Regions from separate parts of the Salipiger sp. 1_MG-2023 genome, predicted to be linked through region 2. Evidence: riboswitches for the same ligand, from Rfam matches in the RefSeq annotation. Region 2 holds a riboswitch; each other region holds the start of a gene.
What was found. A riboswitch is a leader RNA that binds a small molecule or an ion and turns the genes downstream of it on or off. The one in region 2 is predicted to bind cobalamin.
Positions count from the first base shown of each region.

Region 1: it holds a riboswitch for cobalamin, as region 2 does, so the genes downstream of both, Q4543_RS11485 (DUF4198 domain-containing protein) here and Q4543_RS09795 (TonB-dependent siderophore receptor) in region 2, are expected to answer to the same signal.
Region 3: it holds a riboswitch for cobalamin, as region 2 does, so the genes downstream of both, Q4543_RS11415 (DUF1636 domain-containing protein) here and Q4543_RS09795 (TonB-dependent siderophore receptor) in region 2, are expected to answer to the same signal.

Region 1 is NZ_JAUOQN010000020.1:25,679-27,941, forward strand. Features, by position in the region: gene cobF (precorrin-6A synthase (deacetylating)) at 1-624, shown strand, start outside; cobalamin riboswitch at 671-865, shown strand; gene Q4543_RS11485 (DUF4198 domain-containing protein) at 1,010-1,795, shown strand; gene cbiM (cobalt transporter CbiM) at 1,803-2,263, shown strand, end outside.
Region 2 is NZ_JAUOQN010000016.1:6,423-8,685, reverse strand. Features, by position in the region: gene Q4543_RS09795 (TonB-dependent siderophore receptor) at 1-920, opposite strand, end outside; cobalamin riboswitch at 1,054-1,247, opposite strand; gene Q4543_RS09790 (peroxiredoxin) at 1,532-2,074, shown strand.
Region 3 is NZ_JAUOQN010000020.1:11,552-13,814, reverse strand. Features, by position in the region: gene cobW (cobalamin biosynthesis protein CobW) at 1-991, opposite strand, end outside; gene Q4543_RS11415 (DUF1636 domain-containing protein) at 984-1,403, opposite strand; cobalamin riboswitch at 1,497-1,706, opposite strand; gene cobO (cob(I)yrinic acid a,c-diamide adenosyltransferase) at 1,744-2,263, shown strand, end outside.

The sequences.
Region 1 (2,263 bases), on a different contig from region 2:
GATGATCTCGCCGCGCTACGCCATGACATCCTGAGGGCCAGCGGCACGCAGGCGCAGGTCATCGGCTTTGACTACCCGCTGCGCGACCCTGCCCTGCCCTATCGCGAACGTGTCGCGCATTGGCATGACGAGATCGCCCGCCGCTGGCAGGGCGCTCTGGCCAAGGCAAAACGGTCCGGACCGGTGGCGCTGCTGGTCTGGGGCGATCCGTCGTTATACGACAGCACGCTGCGCATCGCGCGCCGGCTTGCCCCTGTGCCGCGCCTGCGCGTGGTGCCGGGCATCACCGCCATTCAGGCTCTGACGGCGGCCCATGCGCTGACGCTGAACACGGTGAATGGCCTCGTGACCATCACCACCGGGCGACGCTTGCGCGATCACGGCTGGCCCGATGGCGCCGAGACGCTGGTGGTGATGCTGGATGGCGATTGCGCCTTTCAGACCCTGCCGCCCGAGACACATATCTGGTGGGGCGCCTTTCTGGGAATGCCCAAACAGATTCTGGACCATGGCCGGATCGGCGATGTCGCGCAGCGCATCATCAAGGCGCGGGCCGAAGCGCGGGCGCGCCATGGCTGGATCATGGACACCTATCTGCTACGGGCGCAAACCGCTGATCCCTAAGCCTCGCGCCACGCATTACCAATTGACGCGGCGCAGCTTGGTCTGTCAGGTAAGCGCCATGACCGGTCCCGTTTTTTCGGGCGAAAGAGGGAATGCAGTGCGGCGCCCGCGCCAAATCTGCAGCTGCCCCCGCAACTGTCAGCGGCGAGCAGGGCCAACATGCCACTGGAGCAATCCGGGAAGGCTGGTCCAACGCATTGACCCGCAAGCCAGGAGACCTGCCGGACATGTGCCCCATGGTAAACGGGGCGCATCCACCAGACGCCGGGGTGCGTGTTTGGCCGAGGCTCCGCGCGCCGATCCCTGGCGCATCGTCCCGGTCCGATCCGACCCCGCCGTTGTTACGCAAAGGCGCCGGGTGTGGCGCCATAAACGGGACGGATCGATGAAAAAGACCCTGATTGCCAGTGCCATTGCGCTATGCCTGCCTGCGATGGCCTCGGCGCATTTCCTGCTGGAATACACCACGCAGACCATGATCGAGCAGCCCGGCGATGTGCCGGTCAAGCTGATCTTCTGGCACCCGATGGACAACGGGCATGTGATGGACATGGCGCTTCCGCAGGAATTCTACGTGATTCATAATGGCGAGCGGACCGACCTGATCGACACGCTGACGCCGGTGCCCTTCACCGGCGGTGAAAACAGTGGCGATGCCTTCAAGGGGCATGTGCCGGTGAAACGCTCGGGCGATTACGTTCTGGTCACGGTGCCCACGCCCTATTACGAGGCCTCCGAGGAACTTTACATCCAGCAGATCACCAAGGCGTTCCTGAATCGCAACGGATTGCCGACCGACTGGATGACCCCGGTCGGGCTGCCCACCGAAATCCTGCCCCTGAACAAACCCTATAATATCCTCGCCGGGTCCACCTTTACCGGGCAGGTTCTGGCCAACGGCCAGCCGGTTGCGGGCGCCGAGATCGAAATCGAATACATGGCGGCCGAACCCGACATGGACAGCGCAGCCTCTAGCGCGCCGGTTGTCGGCGCCATGCCGGGGGGGACCATCGTCGCCATATCCGATGCCAGCGGCTATTTCACCTTTGGGATCCCCAAGGCCGGGTATTGGGGCTTTGCCGCGCTGGGAACCGGCCCTGCCAGCGAACATGACGGCAAGGATCTGAGCCAGGATGCAGTGATCTGGATCCGCGCCTGGGACATGGAGTGATCTTGCCATGCATATCGTAGATGGCGCGCTGTCCAATCCTGTGGTGATCGCCGGGGCGTTTGCTGCGGCGGGCGGCATCGCGCTTGGCTTGCGCAGCCTGACACTGGAACGCATCCCTGCGGCGGGGGTGCTTTCGGCCAGTTTCTTTGTGGCCTCGCTGATCCATGTGCCCATCGGGCCGTCTTCGGTGCATCTCATCCTGAACGGTCTGGCCGGGATCTTGCTGGGCTGGGCGGCGTTTCCGGCGCTGTTTGTCGGCCTTTTGTTGCAGACGGTGTTCTTTGGCTTTGGCGGGGTGACGGTGCTTGGGGCCAACACGGTGAACATCGCGCTGCCCGCGGTGCTGGCCTGGATGCTGTTCGGGCGGCTGATCGGGCGCGGCTCGCCGCTTGCGGGGGCGATCTGGGGCGGCATCGGCGGGGGTTTTGCCATCGCGGCCACCACGGCAATGGTCGCTGCGGCGCTGGC
Region 2 (2,263 bases):
CCGAATTCGTCGCTCCAGCCCACCGCGTCGAAGCTGCGCTCGATGTCATAGCGCGAGAAAGACAGCTCATGTGCCACCGTGCCGGTCTGCAGCTGCGCATAGGCGCGCAGCGCCCAGCTGTCGGTCTCGAAGCTGCCGCTGCCCGGATCGGTCCAGTCGTTACTGTCGTAATCGCCCGCGCCGTCATAGGCAAAGCCGCTCAGCCCAATGCGCAGATCGGGGGTGGCCTGAAAATAGCCGTCAAAGCCGTATTGGTTGGCGGTGTAACCATCCTCGTCATCGGCGGCGTCAAGATCGATCGAGCTGAAGCCGTCGGTCGCCAGCCGCGAGGCCGTCACCGCAAGGCCCCAGTTCTCGCCCGCAACGCCATAAGAGGCGGCGGCGTTGGTGGTGCCAAAGGCGCCGTATTCCATCGACAGCGCGCCGGTCTCGCCGGCCTCTTCGGGGGCCTTGGCAAGATCGATGGCAACGATGCCGGCAATGGCGTCCGATCCGTACAGCGCCGATTGCGCCCCGCGCACCACCTCGGCGCGGCTGACGCCGCCGGGCAGGATACCGCCAAAGTTGAAGGCCGCCTGCGTCGACGAGGCGTCGCTGACCCGGATGCCATTGATGAACACCGGCGCGTATTGATTGGGCAGGCCGCGGATCGACAGCGACGTGGTTGCCCCGGGCGCGCCGTTGCGCACCACGTTGACGCCGGGCACCCGGTCGAGCGTGTCGGCAAGGCTGGTCTCGGGGCTGGTCTCGATCTGCTCTTGCGTCAGCACGGTGACGCTGCTGCCGGTGCGCGACAGCTCGGTCGGGGTTTCGCTGGCGTAAAGCGTCAGGCTGGGCAGCTCATAGGCAGCGTCGTCTTGAGCCTGAGCGGCGGCGGCGCTCAGCGCAAGCGCCGAGACGGTGGCGAGGGCGTGTTTCATCCAATCGGTCCTGTCCTTTGCGGCACCGGTCCTGCGGGGCCTGATCTGGTCGTGTCGGTGGAAGTGTTTCCGCGACGGTTGCACGTCACCACGAACGGACGAAGGACCGTTCCCTCAGGCGCGCCCCGCGCGTGGGGAGGGTGAACACCCTGGCAGGTCTCCTGACTTGCGGGTCGTCGCGCTGTCCGGGCCTTCCCGGGCCATGTCGGCCCAGTGGCATGTGTCCGGAGACGCTCGCCGCTCACAGTTGCGGGGGCAGTCGCGGAATGTCACCGCGTTCCCTTTTCACCGGATCACTGACCCGGAACCAAAGCAGAGCCCGCATAGCGCGCCAGAGGGCAGCGCACAAGCCATTTGCCGCATCGCAAAGCGGTGCGTGGCCTGCATCCAGCGGGTTGCCCGGCGCGGGCCGCGTCCGCACCGGGTATGCGCGTGACGAGGATCTTCAGACCCGATCCGGTCTGGATGAGGCGCCGGGCAACAGCGACGGATCGCCCCGCGCTGCCCCGCGCGTCAGGTTTGCGCCGGGCGGGTAGCGGATATGCATAAAGGTTTGTCCGCTGCACCGCAGAATTTCGTTAGTTTTGCGCCATCACGAATAGGAGAAAACCATGAAAACGAACGTCAAGCTGCCCGACGTGACCTTCCGCACCCGTGTGCGCGACGACAGCATCGAAGGGCCGAACCCGTTCCGCTGGCAGGACATGACCACCGCCGATTATTTCGCCGGCAAGCGCGTCATCCTGTTTTCGCTGCCGGGGGCCTTCACTCCGACCTGCTCGACCTACCAGCTGCCGGGCTTCGAGAACAATTTCGAAGAGTTCAAGGCGCAGGGCATCGACGAGATCTATTGCCTGTCGGTGAACGACAGCTTTGTGATGAACCAGTGGGCCAAGGCGCAGGGAATCAAAAACGTCAAGGTGATCCCCGACGGGTCGGGCGAATTCAGCCGCCGGATGGGAATGCTGGTCAACAAGGACAATCTCGGCTTTGGGCCGCGCTCGTGGCGCTATGCGGCGATCGTCGACAACGGCGTGATCGAGGCATGGTTCGAAGAGCCCGGCCTGATGGACAACTGCCCCGACGATCCTTACGGCGAATCCTCGCCCGAGAACCTGCTGGCCCATCTCAAGCAGGCGGTCGCGGCAGAGTAACGCCTCTGAGCCACGTCTTCAGACCCCGCCCGGGCACGCCCCGCGGCGGGGTTTTTTGTTTTTATGCGCGGGGGCGCCGCGCACGGCTCGCCCGCTGAATACCGCGTCCGGCACGCTCGATCAGGGCACACCCCGCCACGGGCGAGACGGAATTCCTCTCCATCTGACCCGGTGAGTCCTGCGGGTTTC
Region 3 (2,263 bases), on a different contig from region 2:
GTTCGGCGATCACCACCAGCCTGCCTTGCCGGGCCTCGCCGGGGTGCCATGGTCGATCATACTGATGGCGCACCCGCGCGCCCACCGCCTGCACCAACAGGCGCATCGGCTTGCCGGTGATGGCGGCATAGCCCTTGATGCGCAGGATGTTGTGATCGCGCGCCAAGCCTTCGATGGCGGCGACCAGCGCGGCGGGATCGGCCTGTTCGGGAAGATCGACAACGATGGAATCGAAATCGTCATGCTCGTGATCACCGTGGTCATCGTGATGGCTGGGCCGGGCGTCCATGTCATCTTCGGCGGCGGCCTCGAGCCCAAGGAGGATGCGCGGATCAATGGCGCCTTCGGCGACCTCGATCACCGGCAAGGGGCGCGACACTTCGGCTGCGATCAGCGCCTTGGCCTTGGCCACGCCTTCGGGACCGGCGAGATCGGGCTTGGTCAGCAAGATGATGTCGGCGCAGGAAATCTGATCCTCGAACACCTCCGACAGGGGCGTTTCGTGATCGATGCTGTCATCGGCCGCGCGCTGGGCATCAACCGCCGCCACGTCGGGCGCAAACCGGCCCGCCGCCACCGCTTCGGCATCGGCAAGGGCAATCACCCCGTCCACGGTGATCTTGGAGCGGATATCGGGCCAGTCGAACGCCTTGAGCAGCGGTTTGGGCAGGGCCAGACCCGAGGTTTCGATTAGGATGTGATCGGGGCGCGGGGTCAGCGCCATCAGCGCCTCGATGGTCGGGATGAAATCATCGGCGACCGTGCAGCAGATACAGCCATTGGCCAGTTCGAGAATGTTTTCCGCCGGGCATTCGGGGATCGCACAGCTTTTGAGGATGTCGCCATCGACGCCGACATCGCCGAATTCATTGACGATCACCGCCAGACGCTTGCCGCCGGGGTTCTGCATCAGTCCGCGGATCAGCGTGGTCTTGCCCGCGCCAAGAAACCCGGTGATCACGGTGACGGGAAGTTTCGCAAGATCAGTCATTGAGGGCCTCTTCGGGTAGGGTCATCGGGGGGATACGGGCGACGCAATTGCGCTTGAAATGCTCGGGGCGCTCGCGCCATGGGATCAGCCCGTCGCTGGTGGCGTGATAGCGCGCGGCGCCGTCGAGGATCATCTGTGGGTGATCCGCCTCGTCGACATTGGCAAAGACATAGGTCCATTTGTCATCGCCGCCGCGCAGGGCAACGGTGCAGCCGTGGTCGCAGTTTTGCAGGCACTCGACCGGCGCAACGCTGATGCCGGGCCGCAGCTCCAGCGCCCGGATCCGCTCATAAAGCGCCTGCCCGGGGCGGCGCCCGTCCGGCGGCATATCCCGGCCCCGGCGGCATTTGACGCAGACCAGAAGCTGCGTCGCCGGGCCATCCCCACTGGCGGAGTCTTGTATGTCTGTCATGGTCCTCGGTCCCATTTTAAAATGGAACGCGGGTCTGATGGCGAGGCGGCACTGACCTGCAGAGCGATCCCCGACACCGGAACACCCCGTCCGGTCGTGGCAAAACGCGCTGGCAGGTCTCCCGGCTCACAGAGGTCAGGGCAATGCCCTGCGGTGGATCTGCCTTCCCAGCCATCGGCCAGTGGCGGTGATCCCCAGTCCTTCCGTTCACGGTCGCGGGGGCGGCTGTACTTGACCGAAAAGCTTCGGGTGCACATTCCCTTTTCACCTGTTTACACAGGCACCAACACGGGTGCAGATGCTCGCAATCCGATTGCATTGTCAAGAACAAGGACCGTCAATGACCGATGAGCTAAACACGCGCCACGCGGAAAAGATGCGCAAGATCAAGCAGGCCCGTGACAAGATGATGCAGACCAAAACCGAAGAGAAGGGTCTGATCATCGTCCATACCGGCACCGGCAAGGGCAAGTCTTCATCGGGGTTCGGAATGATCATGCGCTGCATCGCCCATGGCATGCCCTGCGCCGTGGTTCAGTTCATCAAGGGCAATTGGGTGACCGGCGAAAAGATGTTCCTGCGCGAACGCTTTGCCGATGAATGCCGGTTCTTCGTCTCGGGCGAAGGCTTCACCTGGGAAACCCAGGACCGCGAACGCGACATCGCCGCGGCGCAAAACGGCTGGAAACTCGCCAAGGAGCAGATCCTCGACCCCAAGATCCGCTTTGTGCTGCTTGATGAAATCAACATCGCCCTGCGGTATGATTATCTGGATATCGACGAGGTCGTCGATTTCCTGCTGCATCAGAAACCGGAGATGACCCATGTCTGCCTGACCGGGCGCAACGCGAAACCCGAAC